DNA from 2 places in the Cobetia sp. PDI-12MA genome. Region 1 is predicted to be linked to the other one. Evidence: predicted binding sites of a transcription regulator. Region 1 holds the regulator's gene; the other holds the start of a gene.
The links. Region 1 encodes PhoB, which activates phosphate uptake and scavenging genes when phosphate is short. Its sites were predicted from a motif close to TGTCATANNNNTGTCANA; they were not measured.
Positions count from the first base shown of each region.

Region 2: the regulator PhoB is predicted to act here: its motif matches at 8,275-8,292, upstream of AC5WNI_RS09685 (UTRA domain-containing protein).

Region 1 is NZ_CM183351.1:3,957,515-3,968,150, forward strand. Features, by position in the region: gene recG (ATP-dependent DNA helicase RecG) at 1-249, shown strand, start outside; gene yccS (YccS family putative transporter) at 269-2,521, opposite strand; gene AC5WNI_RS16770 (DUF2780 domain-containing protein) at 2,712-3,128, shown strand; gene AC5WNI_RS16775 (hypothetical protein) at 3,257-3,613, opposite strand; gene AC5WNI_RS16780 (HU family DNA-binding protein) at 3,787-4,062, opposite strand; gene AC5WNI_RS16785 (NAD(P)/FAD-dependent oxidoreductase) at 4,313-5,512, opposite strand; gene AC5WNI_RS16790 (chorismate--pyruvate lyase family protein) at 5,801-6,409, shown strand; gene ubiA (4-hydroxybenzoate octaprenyltransferase) at 6,477-7,367, shown strand; gene phoB (phosphate regulon transcriptional regulator PhoB) at 7,591-8,280, shown strand; gene phoR (phosphate regulon sensor histidine kinase PhoR) at 8,288-9,610, shown strand; gene cysZ (sulfate transporter CysZ) at 9,779-10,507, opposite strand.
Region 2 is NZ_CM183351.1:2,244,870-2,255,505, forward strand. Features, by position in the region: gene AC5WNI_RS09645 (YiiX/YebB-like N1pC/P60 family cysteine hydrolase) at 1-705, shown strand, start outside; gene AC5WNI_RS09650 (YehS family protein) at 813-1,313, shown strand; gene AC5WNI_RS09655 (metalloregulator ArsR/SmtB family transcription factor) at 1,403-1,738, opposite strand; gene AC5WNI_RS09660 (PA4780 family RIO1-like protein kinase) at 2,145-3,008, opposite strand; gene AC5WNI_RS09665 (NAD(P)-dependent alcohol dehydrogenase) at 3,157-4,242, opposite strand; gene AC5WNI_RS09670 (PFL_1563 family small protein) at 4,573-4,761, shown strand; gene AC5WNI_RS09675 (LabA-like NYN domain-containing protein) at 4,967-5,524, shown strand; gene AC5WNI_RS09680 (MFS transporter) at 5,797-7,149, shown strand; gene AC5WNI_RS09685 (UTRA domain-containing protein) at 7,314-8,084, opposite strand; gene AC5WNI_RS09690 (ABC transporter substrate-binding protein) at 8,717-9,805, shown strand; gene AC5WNI_RS09695 (alkaline phosphatase family protein) at 9,898-10,636, shown strand, end outside.

The sequences.
Region 1 (10,636 bases):
ATGCGCGAGACGACGGATGGCTTCAAGATCGCCGAGAAGGACCTGGAGCTACGCGGACCCGGCGAAGTGCTGGGCACGCGCCAGACGGGGCTGGCGGGAATGAAGATCGCCGATCTAGAGCGTGACAGTGACCTGATCGCCCCGACCACCACACTGGCCGATGCCATCCTCAGCGAGGCCCCGCAGGCCGCGGAGCCCTTGATTCGCCGCTGGCTGGGCGAGGCGGCCGGGCAATACGGCGCCGTCTGAGCCGCCGCGCGCCAGCGACTCAGCTGGCGCGGCTGGCCTTGATCAGCTGGGTGCCGGCGCTTTCCAGCGGCTGCAACAGCCGCAGCACCAGAATCAGCTGCGACAGCGCCAGGCGTCCGGTGGTGGATTCGACCTGCTCGACCTCAGCTTCCAGCGCCGCTATCTCGTCTTCGCTGTCCAGTGTGACGGCGATCTCACCGCCCGACTCCAATTGCTCCCCCAACGCCGTCAGCTGCTGACTCAGGCGCTCGCCATGGCGCAGCAGCGTCTCGATGCCGCTGCTGGCCGAGGCGGTGGATTCCAGTTCGCCGCGATGCGCTGCCAGCGCCGAGAGATAGCCGAGCACGGTGTGCGCGTGGAGCAGGAAGCCGAAGCCCGGCTCGACATCGCGCCGGAAGTGCCCGGGCTCCTTGCGGGCCGTGGCCAGCAGATTGGAGAAGGCCGCGTCGGCGTTGTGGGCATTGCGCCGCGCCAGACGGTAGGCCAGATCATCGCGCTTGCCATGGCGGTACTGGGACAGCACCTCGCCCAGATAGCGGCCGCTGGTCTTGAGGCTGACGCCGGCATGACGATAGAGCTTGCGGCCCTGCCAGTCAGGCAGGATCAGCACCACCGACAGCCCGGCCAGCAGGCCACCGACCAGCGTATCGAACAGGCGTGGCCAGATGAGATCGAAACCATCGCCGACCTGGTTGAAGCACGCCAGCACCATCAGTGTGATGGCGGCGGTGGCCAGGGTGTAGCGCGAGCCACGGGTGGCGAAGAACAGCACCCCCGCGACCACGGCGATACCGGCCTGGATCGTGGGCGCCGGGAAGAGGCTGATCAGCGCCCAGCCGGCGACCAGACCGATCAGCGTGCCCAGGATCCGCTGCGCCAGCGTACGGCGCGTATCACCATAGCTGGGACGGCACACGAACAGCCCGGTCAGCAGAATCCAGTACCCCTGGGTCGGGTGCACCGCCAGCAGCACACCATAGCCGGCCACCAGCGTCGCGGTCAGACGCAGCGCATGGCGGAAGATCGGCGAGCGCGGTGTCAGGTGGCTGCGGATACGCTCGAACATGTCGCGCGTGCCGTGGGGCGAGCGGTCCAGCAGGCTGTTGTCGCTTTCATTGCTGACGGCTTCGAGATCATTCAGGCGCGCGATCTGGCCTTCGATCAGGCGCAGGTTGCTGGCGAGGGCTTCCAGCGCCTGCATCAGATGGTGCCACTCGGGCCGCTGCTGTTGCTTGAGATAGACGAGCGAGGCATTGAGGTCTTCCAGCGCCTGCTGGCTGTCACTGGCATCGAAGGGCTGGCGCATCAACAGCGCCTTGCCGAGCCCGCGACAGGCGCGCCCCTGCTGCTCCAGCAGGCGCTGACAGCGGAACAGGATATCGTGATGAAAGAAGGCGTCGGTGAGCTGGCCATAGGGATAATGGCTAGAGCTGGCGCGCTCGTGGAGGTCCTGGGCAATGAAGTAGAGGCGCAGGTAGCGGTCGAGCTTGGTGGTATCACGCCGTCCGGCAAGGCGCCGGAAGACCATCTCCTTGGTCTGGTTGAGCGCCACCACCACGCGGCCGTTCTGCTCGGCCAGCGCCAGGCGGCGGGCGGACTGGTCGACATTGCGCAGCGGCTCGAACAGCTGCGCCTTGAGAATCAGATAGCGCCCCAGCTCACGGTAGAGCGTCGCCATGCTGTGCTTGAGTGGCTGGCGCGAGAACAGCGCACACCACACGACCGAGAGCAGGCCATACCAGGACGCCCCCACCACCAGCAGCAACGGCTGGACCAGATTGATGCCCAGCCCCGGTTCCCGCAGCCAATCGGGCAGGCTGCGCTCCAGCACCGCGATCTGACCATCACCATGCTGCTGCTCGAGGCTGATCATGGTGTAGACGGCCAGAATCAACGAAGCGCGCGCGATGGCGCCGTAGCGGGCATCGATGGCGCCCAGCATCGGCATCGCGAAGGTGGCCAGCGCCAGCCCGATCACGAAGGGCAGCGGCATGCCGAACAACAGCTCCACCGAGACGGCAGCGATGCTGAAGCAGGCCAGCGTCATGCCCAGAGCGCGCAGTCGACCGCGCCAGTGATCATCGGTTTCCGCCAGCCCCGAGGCGATCACGCCCAGAAACAGCGGAATCACCACCGCCATCTCGTCAAGCCAGAACCCCACCGCCATCACGCCACCCAGCGCGATCAACATGCGTAGCGAATAGCTGAAGGCATCCAGCGTCCACAATCGACGCAGAGAGTGCATGAGGGAGTCCAGGAGAGAGCGTGTCATGAAGTGTTCCGTGACCAGGGCGCCGGGCAGCGCATTAGACTTTAGATTTATATCGCTAGCATAACACCCCGTTCTGCCGTGTCCGATAGCCATGGCGCATGCAAGCGTTGGCAGGCGCGTCGAACGTCGAGTCGCCGCGACGTGCCACTCTGAAGACTCCTGACCTCATTGGCTTTCATGGAGAATACCGATGCATCCTCTTATCGAACGCGTCACTGGCTCCCTCGGGCTGTCACCGGAAATCGCCGAGCAGGCGGTCGGCATGGTTCTCAAGTTCGTGCGTGAGCAGGGGCCGGATGGCCCGGCCGCCTCACTGCTGGGCGCCATTCCGGGGGCGGAAGGCCTGATCGGCAGCGCAGGCGAGGAAGCCGCCGAGTCCGGTGGCGGTGGCCTCATGGGCGGCCTGATGGGCGCCGTCAGCGCCTTCACCGGCGGCAGCGGTGGCGGCGCGCTGGAACTGGGCCAGAAGCTGATGGGGCTGGACCTGAACATGGACCAGGCGCGCGGCGTGGCCGAAGAGACGCTGAGCTATGCCCGCGAAGAAGCCGGCGATGGCGTGGTCGATCAGGTGCTGGAAGGCATTCCGGGCCTCAGGCAGCTGCTGTAACGCCCCCCCAAGAGAGGCTCGCGACAAAAGAAAAGCTCGTGACAAAAGAAAGGCGCGTGACGAAAAGACGCCCCGCTGATTCTCTCAGCGGGGCGTCTTTCGTTCATGCAGGCACGGCACAGGGACATTCAGCGAATGCGCTTGAGCAATGACTGCAAGCGGTTGAGCTGAGCCGAATCGCCGACCAGTCGCACGCGCTGGTCCATCAGGCCTTGCAGGAAGGCACGCGGCGAGGGCTTGAGCAGAAAGGCCACCGCACTGTCGCTATCGGCGAAGCGCAGCTCAAGCTCGGTATCCACCGGCAGGCCACTGCCCGTGGTGACGCCCGCGTGGGACATGCGGTAGTGACGCGCGATGCTCATGTCTTCGGTCGCGACACCCCAATCCAGCGGACGCTTTTCCAGCTCGGCACGAAATTCGGGGTCACGCTTGAAGGCCCGCTTGAGCAGCAGACCCAGCACCCACAGCAATATCTTGAGCTTCATGGTGTCATTCCTTGAATCGCGAAGCATCGTTCACGCAGGCCATATGAAAATGCCACCGGCCCCGCAGGGCGGAACCGGTGGCATCAGCATGACAGCCGACAGGGCTTTGGATGACGACGATTGAAAGCCATGGCGACAGTCACCCCGGGTCTGCGCTGAAGCATGCGCCGAGGTTACTTGGTCACTGCATCCTTCAACGACTTGCCGGGTTTGAAGGCAACGGTCTTGCTGGCCGGGATGGTCAGCGGCTTGCCTGTCTGGGGATTCTTGCCGGTACGCGCCGCACGCTGGCGCACGGTGAATGAACCGAAACCGATCAGTGAGACGTCATTGCCTTTGGCCACGGTATGAGTGATCTCGTCGAGAATCACGTTCAGTACCTGACTGGCCTTGTCCTTGGATAGATCCGCACGCTCGGCGATGGCCGCAGCGAGTTCTGGCTTGCGCATGAAAAGCCCTCCTGGTTTGGCATTCTGCACGGGCGGCCAAGCCGCCGTTTCCATTGTTGTTCTTGCACTTGCTAGCGGTGGCGTATGGCGGCGACGCAATCCGCTCTCGGCAAGCTTTGCCGTATCAAACCTGTCGATGGCAGCAATCTGTCAGACCACGCCCGCCGAGCAGCATGTCTGACGGAGCATTCACTATCGTGCCTGACCGCGCTGGCAGCAAGGGATTTACGACCATCGATCATGGCATCGCCTAGCCTAGCAACGGCGGCGCCTGCCGCGCTAGCTCGACTTTCCTGCGAACGGCGGCGCCTGTCAACGCATATCCAATCAAGCGTTCGTTCATATCCAGTGCACGCGCTTCGAGATCATCGCCGTCACCATTGATTTCCCAGCGCGCCACGGCCGAACGCGGCGGATAGGCCACCACCGGCAAGACCGGTGTCTTGACCAGCACCGGCCACGCCTTCCAGTCGAGCACGCTCGGCTCGCCACACAGGTTGGCCGCCAAGGTGCGCGCAGCCATCTGCAGCGGCTGGACATACATGGCATTGACGCCCTCGACACTGACGCAATCGCCCAGCGCCCAGATATACGGCTGGGAGGTGGCCAGGTGGCGGTCGACACGGATGCCATCGCCGCCGGCACTCAGACCCGCGGCCTGCGCCAGACGAATGCGCGGCGCCAAGCCGGTCGCCAGCAGAACCACGGAGCCCGTCAGGCGACGACCGCTCTGCAGGCGCACCTCGACTGGCGCAGCCTGGCGCTCGGCCTCCTCGCCTGAGCTGGCGGCGATGGTCTCGACCATCTCGCCCTGGCGACGCGTCACACCGAGCCCATCCAGCGCCGCACCCAGACGCTGCCCCAGTGCTTGCGGCAGCAATCCATCCAGCGGAGTTTCCTCCGGCGCGACCAAGGTGACGCGGTGGCCGGCCGCCGTCAGATCATTGGCGTATTCACAGCCGACCAGTCCGGCACCGACAATCACCACATGCCCGTCTTCTCCGCGCTCGCGGGCCCTCGCCAGCGTCGCGCAGAAGGCCGCATAGTCATCGAGGTCATTGATGCTCTGCACGCGTGAGGCCACTTCCGCGGCGACGGGGAAGGGACGACGCGGCGCCGCGCCGAGTGCCAGCACCAGCTCGTCATAGGCCAGACACTCCTCGCCCAGCCATAGCTGGCGGGCATCACCGTCGATGGCAGTGACGCGTTGATGGGTACGCAGCTCGGCATTCAGCTCGTCTGCCAGCGCCACCGGCGCCTGACGCGACAGGTCGGTGGCCGACATCTTCTTGGCGAAGGCGGTGGACAGCATCGGCTTGGCATAATCGTGGCCACTGTCCTGGCTGATGAGGATCAGCCGGCTATCCTTGTCACGCGCACGCAGCGCGCGCGCCAGACCAATGCCCGCCATGCCGGTACCAATGATGACAAGGGTGCGAGGGTCGCGCATGGCACCATCTCCTGAGATCGATCCGAGGGAAGCGCTGATGAAAGAGCGCCAGCAGCGTCCGTCATGAACGCCGATGAATGCGCCCAGCATACCAGCCCGCCTGCAGTGCAGGCATGCCTGAGCGGGAGGCCTTGCCGCTCGGCCATGCTAGACTCGCCATTTCGTCATCCTGACAGGGAATTCACCGTGGTCCGATGCCCAGCAGGCGAGCCTCATCGCGCAGCGCTCACGCCACAGACCTCCACCTGTGAGGCACCTCATTCGTCAGCCGAGAACCCGTACCAACCTGTGCCTCGCTGGCCTTCGCCCACGCGCGCCGTACCCACGGCTTCGGCGGCGGTGCGCCGTCATTGGCAGCCGGCTGCCGCGCTGCAGGGTGTCATGCCGGCCGGCTGGTGGGCGTGGCTCTCCTCGACGGACTCGCTGACACAGCGCCTTGCCAGCGCCATGCAGCAGCAGGATGAACGCGCAGGTCAGCCCATCCAGGGCCTGCGCGTGCGCCTGCTGCTTCAGGACACCGGCCCCGCGCGGCTTGATGAAGCACGCCTGCTGGGCATCGGCCCACGCCGGCATGTCTGGCGACGCGAAGTGGCGCTCTGTCATGGCGATACGCCATGGGTGATCGCACGCTCGCTGGCGGCGCTGGACCTGGCCCACGGTCATCGCCTCTCGACGCTGGGCGAGCGCTCGCTGGGCCATTGGCTGTTTCGCCAGCCCGACCTGATACGCAGCGCCATCGATATCAGCCGCGCCCCGCTGGTGCTTTCGAGCTCCAGGCCGCTGGCCCGCACCACCAGCCTGTGGATGCGCCGCTCGATGTTCTCGCATGGTCGCTTCAAGGTGCTGGTGCAGGAGGGCTTCACGCCAGCCTTCCAGCACGCGCTGCAACTGACCTGAGCCGTGCGGCCGACTGGCCTCGTTTCCCTCTCTTCCCTTGCCCACTACCACCCGCCCAGGAGCCCCGATGACCGCGTCATCCACTTCCGCCGCTTCGCGTCCTTCCAGACTGGCCGACTACCTCGCCCTGACACGGCTGGACCGCCCCATCGGCACCTGGCTGCTGATGTGGCCGACCCTATGGGCACTGTGGCTGGCGGCAGATGGCATCCCCGAGCGCACGACCCTGCTGATCTTCATCGCCGGGGTCTACCTGATGCGCGCCGCCGGCTGCGTGATCAACGACTACGCCGATCGGCATTGGGACAAGCATGTCGAGCGCACGCGTGACCGACCGCTGACCTCGGGCCGCATCTCGGAGCGCGAGGCGCTGACACTGTTCGGGGGGCTGGTCGCGGCCGCCTTCGTGCTGGTGTGCTTCACCAACCTGACCACGGTGCTGCTGTCGATCGTCGCCGTGCTGTTGGCAGCCAGCTACCCATTCATGAAGCGCTTCCATCATCTGCCCCAGGTAGTGCTGGGCGCCGCCTTCGGCTGGGCGATTCCGATGGCCTTCGCCGCGACGCTGGAGGAGGTGCCGACCTACGGCTGGTGGCTGTTCGCGGCCAACCTGATGTGGACGGTGGCCTACGACACCGCCTATGCGATGGTCGATCGCAACGACGACCTCAAGGTGGGCATCAAGTCCACCGCCGTGCTGTTCGGGCGTGCCGACAAGCTGATGATCGGCCTGTTGCAGCTGGGCATGCTGGTGGTGTTGATCGGCATCGGCCTGCAGCTGGCGCTGGGCATCTTCTACTGGCTGGGGCTGGCTGCCGCCGCCGTCACCTTCGTCTGGCAGCAACGTCTGATCCGTGAGCGTGAGCGTGCGCCCTGCTTCCAGGCGTTCCTCAACAATCATTGGACGGGGCTGCTGATCTTCGCCGGTATCGCCCTGGCGACCTGGCCGATGAGCTGACTCCTGCATAAATATTCGCATTATTTAATTTAAAGCTATCCCTGCCCCCGGTTGCTCCCCAGCCCACGATTCATGCCTGCCTGCCGCGCCTCCAAGGCGGCTGGCAGGCTTGCGTGCAAGCTGCCATGCTGGCAGTTGTCATCTGGTTGTCATATAAGCGGGTTGTAATCGTCATCGACTTGTCATTCTGGCGCGTGCGCCGACTGCTGCATGGGATCTAGCGATGAGCTCCAAGACCGTACTGATTGTCGACGATGAATCCTCGATTCGCGAGATGATCGCCGTCGCCCTCGAAATGGCGGATTACCGCGTGCTGGAGGCAGACAATGCCCAGGACGCCCACGCCATCGTCGTCGATGAAAAGCCCGATCTGCTGTTGCTGGACTGGATGATGCCGGGCACCAGTGGCCTGGAGCTCGCGCGGCGTCTCAAGCGAGACGAGACCACCTCGGAACTGCCGATCATCCTGTTGACCGCCAAGGGCGAGGAAGACAACAAGATTCAAGGCCTGGAAGCCGGTGCCGACGACTACATCACCAAGCCCTTCTCGCCACGCGAGCTGGTCGCCCGTCTCAAGGCCGTGCTGCGTCGCACCACCCCCAAGGGGGTCGAGGAGGCAGTGGAAGTCGAAGGCTTGATGCTCGACCCGGCCAGCCACCGCGTCACCGCCCACGGCAACTCACTGGATGTCGGCCCGACCGAATATCGCCTGCTGCAGTTCTTCATGACGCATCAGGAGCGTGCCTACACCCGCAGCCAGCTACTCGACCAGGTATGGGGGGGTAACGTCTATGTCGAGGAGCGCACCGTGGACGTGCACATCCGCCGCCTGCGCAAGGCGCTGGGCACAGGCCATCAGCATCTGATCCAGACCGTCCGTGGCACCGGTTACCGCTTCAGCGCTCAGGCCTGAGGGATTCATGCGCTATTGGACCAACGAGCTATGGCGCCTCGGCTACCTTGCCGGTGGCTTCGGCCTGATCGGTGGCCTGCTGGGCCATCTGGGCTGGGGCCTGGCGCTGGGTCTGGCGCTGTATCTGTTCGTCCATCTCAAGCACTTGAAGAGCCTCTATACCTGGCTGATCACCAATCCCCATGAAGAGCCACCGCCCGGCGATGGCGTGTGGGGAGACCTGCTCGATCGTCTCTACCGCTATCAGAAGGGCCAGCGTCAGACTCAGGAGCGACTGCGCAGCATCCTCAACCGTATCCAGGAATCCTCCGAGGCCATGCGCGACGGCCTGGTGATGCTGGACAACCACGGTGACATGGAATGGTGGAACAGCGCTGCCGAGCAGCTGGTCGGTCTCAAGGCCAGCCACGACCGCGGCCAGCACATCACCAACTATCTGCGTGACCCCGCCTTCATCGACTACTTCAATCGGCTGGCCTACCGCGAGCCGCTGACGCTGCAGTCGCCGCTGTCTGACAACCTGACGCTGCAGATTTCCATCACCCTGTTCGGTGACAACGAACGTCTGGTCATGCTGCGTGACGTCACCCGCCTCTATCGCCTGGAAGAGATGCGCCGCGACTTCGTGGCCAATGTCTCCCATGAACTGCGCACGCCGCTGACGGTACTGGCCGGCTATCTCGAGACCTACTCCGATTACGCCGATGACCTGCCACCGCGCTGGCAGCGTGGGCTGGGCCAGATGAAGAGCCAGACCGACCGCATGCAGCACCTGGTCGAGGACCTGCTGACCCTGTCACGCCTGGAAACCGACGAGCTGTCCGACAACGGCCGCTGCATCGACATGAGTGCCCTGCTCGGCCATATCCGCGACGACGCCGAAGGCCTGTCCCAGGGACGCCACACCTTCTCCATCGAGGCCGATGCCAGCCTGTCACTACGCGGTGAGGAGCAGGAACTGCGCAGCGCGATCTCGAATCTGGTCTTCAATGCGGTGCGCTACACTCCCGAAGACTGCCATATCACCCTGCGCTGGAAGGCGGATGACCAGGGCCTGCTGGTCGAGGTGGAAGATGACGGGGATGGCATCGACCCGGTCCACCTGCCGCGTCTGACCGAGCGCTTCTACCGCATCGACAAGGGCCGCAGCACCGCCACGGGAGGCACCGGTCTGGGGCTTGCCATCGTCAAGCATGTGCTGATTCGCCATCAGGGCCATCTGGAGATCGACAGCCACCCCGGCGAGGGTGCGCGCTTCCGCTGTCACTTCCCCGACGAGCGCGCCTGTCAGACGAGCGCTCCCCGGACCAGCAGTGCGCTAGCCCGGTGATGTGCTGACTCCGTGATGAGCTGAGCCGGAGGCCAGCCCAACGCGGAACACCCCGCAGCCACCTCGAAAGGAGGCGACTGCGGGGCGTTTCTTTTGGTCCGCCAGACGACGCTGCGGCTACCTCAACGACAAACCAGTACAGCGATGAACCAGCTGCGACAGGCTGTCTCAACGACGCGGCGCCGGCAACTGACGGTAGTGGCTCTGCCACATCAGTACCGCCCCGGCGACAGCGCCCGGAATGAACAGCAGATTGGCCAGAGGCACCAGCGTCATGACGAACACCGCGGCGCCGAAGGTCAGTGAGGGCCACCAGCGCGCCTTGAGGCGCTGCTTCATGTCACCGAAGCTGACCTGATGGTTGTCCATCGGGTAGTCGAGGTACTGGATCGACATGCTCCAGGCCGAGAACAGCCCCCACAACAGCGGCGAGAGCAGGTTCAGACCCGGGATGAAACCGATGATGAACAGCGCGATCATGCGCGGGATGAAATAGCCCAGCTTGGCCATTTCACGTCCCAGCGAGTCGACGCCGATCTTCATCAGCCCACGGTCATCGTCAATCAGTGTGCCATCCAGGCGATGCTCGACCTTCTCGGCCAGAATGCCGTAGAAGGGCGCGGCGATCAGGTTGGTCACCAGGCTGAAGGTGAAGAACACCACCAGCAACAGACTCACCACCAGCAGCGGCCAGATCAACCAGCTGAGCCAGTCCAGCCAGGCCGGCACCTTGAGCATCCAGTAATCGATCCAGCCACCGAACTGGTTGAACAACACCCACAGCGTGATGCTGTAGAGCACCAGGTTGATCGCCAGCGGTACGAATACGAAGCGGCGCAGCCCCGGGGTATAGACCATACGGGTCCCGCGGACCAGCGCCGATACGGCATCAATCATGCGACGTCCTCGTCATCTCAAAAGAACCGGCCAGCCAGCAGACTGACCGGAGCCACACCCTAGCACTCCCGCCTGCGCAGCGCAGCTGTCGGCCGCATGAGACTGCTCGCGCTCCCATGACGCAATCGC
Region 2 (10,636 bases), 1.7 Mb from region 1:
CTGCCGGCGCATCGCTCCACGTCATCACCGGAAAAGCTGGCTGCCACCCTGCGGCGCGGCGATGTCCTGCTGGTCGAGGGCTCCTCGCGTATCAGCACCGCCATTCGCTACCTCACCCAGTCGACCTGGTCTCACGCTGCGCTCTGCGTGCGCACGCCACTGGACAGCAGAGGTCACCCGGTCAGGGGCGACTGCCTGCTGGAAGCGGACGTTACCGCTGGGGTGCGCCGCGTACCCCTCAACCATTACTGGCATCAGCACACGCGTATCTGCCGCCCAGTCGGACTCACGGAGGAGGAGATCAGCGCATTGATCGCCCACGCCGAGGCGCGCCTGGGCCATCAATATGACCTGCGCAACATCGTCGATCTGGCTCGCTATCTGATTCGTACGCCGCCGGTGCCAAGCCGCTATCGGCGCCGCATGCTGGCACTGGGCAGCGGCGACCCGACCCGCGCGATCTGCTCATCGCTGATCGCCGAGGCCTTCCAGGCCGTGCGCTACCCCATCCTGCCAGACAGTGACGTCCTGCCCTCCAGCGACCCGGCATGCCTGCACTGCTATGAGGAGTTACTGCATATCCGCCATCACAGCCTGTTTGCGCCCTGCGACTTCGATATCTCGCCCTACTTCGACATCATCAAGCCGACCCTATGCGCCGGATTCGATCCCCATCGCCTGCAGTGGAGCGAACCGCCCGCCTGATCTGGTATGCTGCGCGCCATCCGCGGCCTTGCTGGCCGGCACCTGTGCATCAGCTCTCCTGTGCCGCCTGCTGCCCTCTGACACTCTTCACGACCGGAACCACGCCCGTGACCAATAACGACATCATCCGTCGCCTGCGCTACGCGCTGAATCTCTCCGACACCGACATGATCAACACCTTCGCTGCCGCGGACCACGAGGTCTCACGCGCCCAGATCAGCGATTGGCTCAAGCGCGATGATGATGAGGCTCAGCAGCGCATCAAGGACATCGACCTGGCCAGGTTCCTCAATGGCCTGATCAACGTGCGTCGTGGCAAGCGCGAAGGCGCCCAGCCGGCGCCTGAAAAGCGTCTCGACAACAACGTGATTCTGCGCAAGCTCAAGATTGCCTTCGAGCTCAAGGATGACGACATGCTAGAGCTGCTGGCACTGGCCGGTTTCGAGCTGATCACCAAGTCCGAGCTGTCTGCCTTCTTCCGCAAGCCCGACCATCGCCACTACCGCGAGTGCAAGGACCAGATCCTGCGCAATCTGCTCAAGGGCATCGAACTGCACCATCGTCGCCATGACCCCGAGACCGAGCAGCACGCCGTCGATCCGGCCTGATCAGGCATTGATATGCTCTCAACAACAACGCCGCCCCGGATTCCGGGGCGGCGTTGTTGTATGACGGCAATGGAGGCACCAGCGGCAGCTCAGCATTCGCGGTTGGGACGCCCATCCATGGTGGCCAGGCGCGCCAGCAACGGCGCCATGCGGTGCTTGCTCCCTTCCGCAGCCGCGACCAGCACCGGCAATACCCAAGACGGAAGGTCAGGCATCAGACGATAATAGACCCATTGCCCCTGACGGCGATCCAGCAGCAGACCGCAATTGCGCAACTGGGCCAGATGGCGTGACACCTTGGGCTGCGACTCCTGCAACACGTAGGTCATCTCGCATACGCAAAGCTCGCCTTCTGCATGGACAAGCAACATCAGCACAAGGCGTGTATCGTCGCTGAGGCATTTGAAAAGACGTGTGGGGGTCAGAAGAGACAATGCAGAATTCCACCTGATTAAATGATGTGAGCGTGCCGCCAACCACAGCTGCAAGCGAGTGCGAATTTCGTTCAAGGCGCGCCCACAGGACACGGCAGTAGCCTCATTGCACGGGCCTTCGATATCCCTGCAAGCCAGCTCATCGGTCTGGTCATCCCACTGGCGGCATTGCTGCGTCGCCTTTTGACACCTCGCGATGGCGGTATCGAAGGGTTGCGACCGGTAGCGATCGAATCGCTTGCCAAGCCTGAATCATCGCCCCCCTCCCGCGCGTGCAAGAGGGTCCAGCAGCACATGCTGTTGCGAGGCACCATTTGCTCGCCACTCGAGAGCTCTTTCCAAGAGCTGCCTGCAACAACCCGAGATCCGGTCAGCAGCTAGCGGCTAGCAACTCTCGCTAGTCATCATCGCCCTCTTCGGCGCTCTTCTGGCGCGCCTTGCGCTCCTGCTCTTCTTCCATGGCCGCCATGATGTTCTCGAGCAGCGCATCCACGTCCGGCGCTTCGGCGTCGTCCTCATGAAGGCCTGTCAGCTCGACATCCGGGTCCATGTCGCCGGCCTCGAACAATGCCCAGATCTCGTCGGCGTAGCGTGTCTGTGCCAGTTCAGGCGCGAACATCGCGTAGTAGGCGGTGATATTGGCGACATCACGCGCCAACATACTCCTGGCATTATTATTGGCCGCAGCATCGACCGCCTGGGGCAGATCAATGATCACCGGGCCATAGTCATCGACCAGCACATTGAACTCGGACAGATCACCATGCACCAAGCCGGCATGCAGCATGCGCACGATGTACTGCATCATCAGCGCATGGTCTTCCCGCGCTTGCTCGGCGGACATTGAGACATCATTCAGGCGCGGTGCCACATTGCCGTCGTCATCGGTGACCAGCTCCATCAGCAGCACGCCATCGAAGCAGCCGAACGGCTGCGGCACGCGCACACCGGCATCGGCCAGACGATACAGCGCATCAACCTCGGCATTCTGCCAGGCAGCCTCCTGCTGGTTGCGTCCGAAGCCAGAGCCCTTCTCCATCGCCCTTTGACGGCGACTGTTACGCACCTTGCGGCCTTCCTGATACAGCACAGCCTGCTTGAAGCTGCGCTGGGCAGCATCCTTGTAGACCTTGGCACAGCGAATCTCTTCTCCGCAGCGCACGACATAAACCGAGGCTTCCTTGCCACTCATCAAGGGGCGGAGTACTTCATCGACCAGACCGTCATCTATGAGCGACTGGATTCTCTTTGGCGTTTTCATCGCGTTCTTATACGCGTTTTGCGATACATCGGGAATCACCCTGCAGCAATTTTGTGACATACCTTACGACAAAACCCCCGCCAATGCGTCATTGGCGGGGGTTTCAGCATTCACTGACAGACTGCCTCGGCGGCAGCAGCGCCAGCGCTTATTGGGCGTTCTTGAGGCTCTGCATGTCAATCACGAAACGATACTTGACCTTGCCTTCCTGCATGCGCTTCCAGGCATCATTGATGGTGTCGATGTCGATCATCTCGATATCGCAGCCAATGTCGTGCTCGGCGCAGTAGTCGAGCACTTCCTGGGTCTCCGGCATGCCACCGATCAACGAGCCCGCCAGTACACGGCGCTTCATGACCAGGTTGCCGCCCTGCAGCGCGGGATCCACTTCCTGCACCAGGCCGACGAGGATATGCGTGCCGTCGTACTTCAGGGTATTAAGGTAAGGGTTGAGATCATGCGGCACCGGCACCGTGTCGAGCAGGAAGTCGAAGGTTTCGGTGGCAGCTGCCATCTGCTCGTCATCCGTCGAGACGATCACATGATCGACACCATTCTCGCGCGCTTCCTCGACCTTGCTCTCGCTGCGGGTGAAGAGCGTCACTTCACAACCCATCGCCTTGGCGAACTTGATGCCCATGTGGCCCAGGCCGCCCATGCCGATCACCCCGACCTTGTCGCCGGACTTCACGCCATAGTGACGCAGCGGCGAATAGGTCGTGACACCCGCGCACAGCAGCGGCGCGGCCACAGCCGGGTCGAGTTTGTCCGGGATGGAGACCACGAAGCGCTCGCTGACAACGATCTTATCAGAATAGCCGCCTTGGGTGAGACTGCCATCGTGACGGTCCGGACTGCCATAGGTCATGGTCATACCGTCGAGGCAGTACTGCTCAAGCCCCTTCTGACAGGCACTGCACTCACGACAGGAATCCACCATGCAACCGACGCCGACCATGTCGCCCACTTTGTACTGACTAACGTCATCGCCCACTTGGGTCACCCGGCCCACGATCTCGTGCCCGGGCACCAGCGGATACTGAGAAAAGCCCCAGTCATTTCGCCCGACGTGCAGATCCGAGTGACAGACTCCGCAGTAGAGAATCTCGATGGCTACGTCATCCGGGCGCGGCTGGCGACGCTCGAAGTTCCAAGGCGCCAGGTCTGCCGTTTCTGACGCCACGGCATAAGCGCGTGTCTGGCCGTTAAAATCACCATTGGAAGGGCTTGTCATGGAGTCTCTCCTTGATTGGCTGAGCGACGGGCAGCCTGACCATCAAAGATGATTCAGCGCCCGTAGAAGGATTCGCATGCCATGCGGCAATCGCGATCATGCCCACTGACTTCTTGTCGACAGCCCGACTTTTCAATGGCTTGGCTGCTCTGCATCACTGTGTTGGTCAGATCGCAACAGCGCCTCACCAAGCTGCGCGAGGCTTGCAGACACAAGGGAAAGCGACGCAAAACATCTTGCTTCTGATTCCAAATTGACGCCATCAAGCAGCAAAGTTGCCACTGTGTTATCATGCATCTTCACCCCTCACGTCTTGGAACGGAGTCCCGCATGGCAAATACTCGTACTGCTGCAAAGAAAAAAGCACCGGCTGCTGTCGAAACCTCAGCCTCGCTTGAAGCTCAGATGCAGGCCTTCCTGGACCGTGGTGGCAAGGTGGATGTGATTGAATCCGGTGTCAGCGGCCAGGTCATTGGCGTCAAGCCGACCAAGCCGTCAAACCCTGCTGCCAAGAGCTGAGGCTTGCCCATCAAGCCTTGGTGCCCGAACGCGCTGCTCGCCTCACTCAATTGGCGTCTGCCATCGAGTCACTGACCGGTGAGAGCGTTGTTCATCGCTAGACCTCCAGCCGCTGCCCTGCATCATCAGGTAGCGGCCGGCTTCTTTCTGGGAAGAGGAAAATCACCTCTTGCCTGCCCTTGCTCCTCCCGCCACGGCGACGCCCATGCCAGCATCCTCTTCACGCGACAGCTCTCTCGACTCCCGCCAGCACAGCGTGCATGGCTCTCGCGACGCGGATGGGGCACGCACACGCCTGGCCGTCTTCATTGATGTGCAGAACATCTACTACACCACCCACGACACCTTCGGTCGGCAGTTCGATTATCGTCGCCTGTGGGCAGAGCTCGAGCGCCTCGGCTCGATTCAGCATGCCTACGCCTACGCGATCGACCGTGGCGACCCCAAGCAGCAGCAATTCCAGCAGCGCCTGCGCGAGATAGGCTTTGAGGTCAAACTCAAGCCCTTCATCCAGCGCGGCGACGGCTCGGCCAAGGGCGACTGGGATGTCGGCATCACCATCGACGTGATGGAAGCCGCCCCCGAGGTCGATGAGATCATCCTCGCCTCCGGCGATGGCGACTTCGCCCTGCTGCTGGACCATGTCGCCACCCGCCACGCCATCACCACCCGCGTCTATGGCGTCGAAGCCCTCACCGCCCTCGCCCTGATGAAAAGCGCCCATCACTTCCGCGAAGTCGATGAAAGCCTGCTGATGCGCTGAAGTTTGCCAGGCGTTCATCTCCCTTTTGATCAGCTTGTTCTCTGTCATGTCAGCAACGGCCTGAGACGGGATTCCTGCACCAGACATGCTGAATGCCAAGGTGCCACAACATATTGACGGCGTCGGCCATATCCCATCGGTCATGTCGCATCGGACATTACTGATGTCGCATTGAGCGTGATCGCCCTGTACCGCGTGCCGCAGGATGACGCAGGGAGCTGTGCGCTGCTAAAGCCACACCTCTTCCCGATTCCTCTCATGCGGAGCAAGACATGAACAACAACAAGACAGGCGGGACCGACAGCATCTCGCCAGCCACGCTGAGACGCGTGCTGGCAGCCTCTGCCATCGGCAATTTCATCGAATGGTTCGACTTCGCCATCTACGGCTTCATGGCCGTGATCATCTCGCAGCACTTCTTCCCGCAGGGCGACCCGACTCTGGCACTGATCCAGACCTTTGCCGTCTTTGCGGTGTCCTTTGCCTTGCGCCCCCTCGGCGGCATCTTCTTCGGCACCCTGGGGGATCGCATCGGGCGCAAGAATGTCCTGGCCATCACCATCATCATGATGGCCAGCGCCACCGCCTTGATCGGTCTGTTGCCGACCTATCAGAGCATCGGCATGCTGGCTCCGCTACTGTTGACGCTGGCTCGCTGCGCTCAGGGTTTCTCGGCAGGCGGCGAATACGCCGGTGCCTGCGCCTTCGTGATGGAACACGCCCCTGACGACAAGCGGGGCTGGTACGGAAGCTTCATTCCCGTCTCGACCTTCAGCGCCTTCGCCACAGCAGCAGCACTCGGTCTAGGCCTCAACAGCCTGGTATCGGAAGCCACCATGCAGGCATGGGGCTGGCGTGTTCCCTTCCTGATCGCTGCACCACTGGGGCTGATCGGGCTTTACATGCGCCTCAAGCTGGATGACTCACCGGCGTTCCGCCTGATTCAGCAGGAACACAACGCCACCAGCGCCCCGCTCAAGGAAACACTGACCACCCACGGCAGCACCATCGTAAGTCTGATGGCCTTCATCTCTGCCACGGCGCTGTCGTTCTACATGTTCAGCACCTATTTCGCGACCTATATGCAGGTGGCGGGCGGCGCCACGCGCCAGACGGCATTGCTGGCAAGCCTGGGCGGCCTCATCGTCGCCGCATTGCTGTGCCCATTGGCCGGACGGTATTCGGACCTTGTCGGGCGACGCAATACCATCATCACGGCGTGTGGCAGTCTGGCCATCGCGGTATTTCCCGCCTATTCGCTTGCCGCAAGTGGCACCTTGTGGGCGTCCATGCTGGGCGCTTCATTGATGGCGGTCGGTGCCGTGCTCTGCGGTGTCGTCACGGCCGCACTGCTCTCGGAGCAGTTCCCGACCCGCGTGCGCTATACCGCCTCGGCACTCAGCTACAATGTCGCCTACACCATCTTCGGCGGCACCGCCCCGCTGGTCGCCACCTGGTTAATCGACTTGAGCGGCAACAACCTGGCACCGGCCTGGTACCTGATCGCGATCGCCGTCGTGGCCCTGCTCGGTGGCCTGCGACTGCCGGAAACCCGTGGCATCTCGCTCACCGATATCCCGGAGACTCCGCGCAGGAGAGCGTCAAGCGTCATACCGGCCGCATGAACTGAGGTCTCGTGACCAATGATGAAATCGGCCTGACAGACATGCCTCCTCAGCAATGACAAAAAACACCCGCACGGCCTCCACTGACAGAGAGGTGTGCGGGTGTTTTCGTCTGGGCCACCAACAGCTTGCCAGGCATTCAGGCTTTACCGCGAACTTGCCAACTAACTCTGTGGTGCGGCACTCAGCGTCAATTCGATGGCGTCGTGGCGCCAGTGTTCATCATCGCAGTCCACCGCGCGGCCATTCTGATCGAAGTTGATGCGAGTGATGCGCTGCGCAGGACTGCCCTGCGCGGCGTTAAGCGCGGCGGCGGCCTCAGCGTCAAACACCGTGGAGGCCAGCTCGAAGCTGACGCGACTGACACGAATGGCGTATTCGTGCCGGTAGAGGTCGGTCAGGGAGTGGGCTCCGAGGTCGAAATCGAGGATGCCCGGGAAGCAGTCACGTCGCAGGTGATGGCAGACATGCAGCACGCGCCGCCCATCGATACGTCGCACGCGAGTGATGCGATAGACCACTGAGCCCTCCGCAATCCCCAGCCGCCGCGCGATCACCGCGTTGGCGGCGACTTCCCCTGCCGCCAGTACCTCGGTGCTGGCCACCCGCTGCTGTGACTCGACCATGTCGCGAAATGGCAGGCACGCCAGCAAGTCATAGCGCAGTCGTGGCGGCGAGACGAACCAGCCCCGCCGATTCTCGCGATAGATACGCCCCTCCGCCTCCAGCTGCAGCAAGGTGTCGCGCAGGGTGACCCGCGTCGTGGCAAAACGTTCGATCATCTCGCGCTCGGAGGGCAGGCGCTGTGAAGCGCGTAGCGGCGCTGCCTCAAGATGGTTCAGCAGCTTGCCCTTGAGCCCTGCCACGGGGACATCCGTGTCAGAAGTTGCCGATGAAGCGGCGTCACTCTGGGGCTCGAGAGAAGATGAAAGCATGCGAAGTTCCTGAAAGATAACGAAAGACAGCAAATTCTGGCGAGTCACTTGCATGACATCCAGGGCGTCCAGGATGGAAAGGGTCAGAGAGAAGCGATTTCTGTGGCCTAGTTCAGATGCCCCGCAAAGCTCAGCGCGACTTTTCAAGACACGCTTGTCGAGACATGCATGAGGAGAATAGTGGCATTAGCGTGACAACTCGGTGACAGCGCAGGTCTGGCTGCCACGACAGGCCAGTCATCACACGCTGGCTCATGCCTTGCACGCCCATGCTTTGCACACTTATGGCTCTGGAAGATAGCGAGGACCGGGGCCCGCGGCAAGGCACGAAGAAGGTATGAAGGAGACAGAGACAGAGCCGCCATCCCATGCCATGACAACGACATGTTGACGACACGCAACTGTCACAGGCGAGCGCTAGAGTCGATCGCGACTTTCGAACTGAACTAGACCACACAGTCTCGGCTGTCTCAGCACTTGCCTGAGCACTTGGCAGAGCACTGGTCTGATCAATGATCCGAGAACTGGCCTGAGCACCCGGACGTGCTCTCAGCGTGTCGACAGGGTGCCTGATGCCCGTCACGCCTTACCTTCAGCGCAGCGATTGTTCATCACCTACTGGGGAAATCTCCTTGAAGTCGATTGCCACTACCTCATCCCGTTCCACCGGTCTGCTGGTTTCCACCTGCATGGCCGCCCTGTTGGGCAGTGCCTCCGTCAGTGCCGCCGACATGCCGGCTGACCTTCTCGAGGCCGCTCAGTCCGAAGGCCGTGTCGATAGCGTCGGCATGCCGGACAGCTGGGCCAACTGGAAGGACACCTGGGCTGACCTCGAGTCGAAGTATTCCATCGCGCATAGCGATACCGACATGAGCTCCGCCGAGGAAGTCGCCAAGTTCAAGGCCGAGGGTGAGAACGCCACCGCCGATATCGGTGACGTGGGCTTCGCCTTCGGTCCGATCGCGGTGCAGCAAGGCGTGACCCAAGCCTACAAGACCACGACCTGGGAGCAGATCCCGGAGTGGGCCAAAGACAAGGATGGCCACTGGGTACTGGGCTACACCGGCACCATTTCCTTCATGATCAACAAGACACTGGTCAGTGAAGATGAGCGCCCGACCTCCTTCGCCGACCTCGCCGAGGGTGATTACAAGGTGTCCGTCGGCGCGGTGGGCAAGGCCTCACAGGCCAACAACGCCATTCTGGCCGCTGCCTTCGCCAATGGCGGCAAGGAATCCGACCTGACACCGGGCCTGGAAGTCTTCGCGGAACTGGCGCGCCAGGGCCGTCTGTCACTGGCAGAGCCGAGCATCGCCAACCTGGAGAAAGGCGAAGTCGAAGTCGCCCTGCTGTGGGACTTCAATGCCCTGAACTATCGCGATCAGATCAACCGCGACACCTTCGAGGTCGTCATTCCGTCTGATGCCTCCGTCACCTCCGGCTACGCCACTATCATCAACAAGCATGCCGCGCACCCGAATGCCGCCAAGCTGGCCCGAGAGTACATCCTCTCCGATGCCGGTCAGCTGAATCTGGCCAAGGGCTATGCCCGTCCGATCCGCGCCGAGCACATCACCCTGCCCGAGGATATCGCCGCCAAGCTGCTGCCCAACGAGCAGTACGCCAATGCTCGTCCGGTCCAGGACTTCGCGGGTTGGGAAGCCAGTGCCAAACAGCTGCCGCGTCAGTGGCAGTCCCAGGTACTGATCCACCAGCAGTGATCCCCGGCCTCTGCTTCACGCGAGCAGAGCGCGCACCATCCTGACAGACGGCATCGCCTTTGCGGTGCCGTCTTGAGCTTCACGGAGTCACCATGTCTCAGCGTGTCATTCTTGTCGTGCTCGACGGCCTCAACCACGCCGTGGGTCATCATGCCATGGGCTATCTGAGTGCCCTGGTCGAGGCCGGCCGTGGCCAGTATCAATCACTGGACTGCGAGCTGCCGGCCATGTCGCGCCCGCTCTATGAATGCCTGCTGACCGGCGACCTGCCTGTCGACTCGGGTATCGTCAACAACGGTATCGTGCGTCGCTCACGCGGCATCAGTCTGTTCGACCTTGCCAGCCAGCAGGGCAAGCGCACGGCTGCCGCCGCCTATCACTGGGTCAGTGAACTCTATGTTGCGGCCCCCTTCGTAGCGGCCCGCCATCGCTGGCTCGACAACCCGGAATCCGCCATCCAGGCGGGCATCTTCTACTGGCAGGACCATTACCCGGATGACCATCTGTTCAGTGACGCCGAAATGCTGCGCCTGCGTCACGACCCGGATTTCCTGCTGGTGCATAGCATGAACATCGACGATGCCGGCCATCGTCATGGCGGCGACACACCGCAGTATCGCAATGCCGCACGGCATGCCGACGTCGCCCTGGCCGACTACCTGCCGGCATGGCTGGAAGCCGGCTATCAGGTGATGGTCACCGCCGATCACGGCATGAATGCCGACCGCTCACACTCCGGCCTGCTGGCAGAGGAGCGTCGCGTGCCGCTGTGGACCTTCGGCAACGCCTTCGCCAACGGCGCCGCGACGAATCTCAAGCAACGCGAGCTCT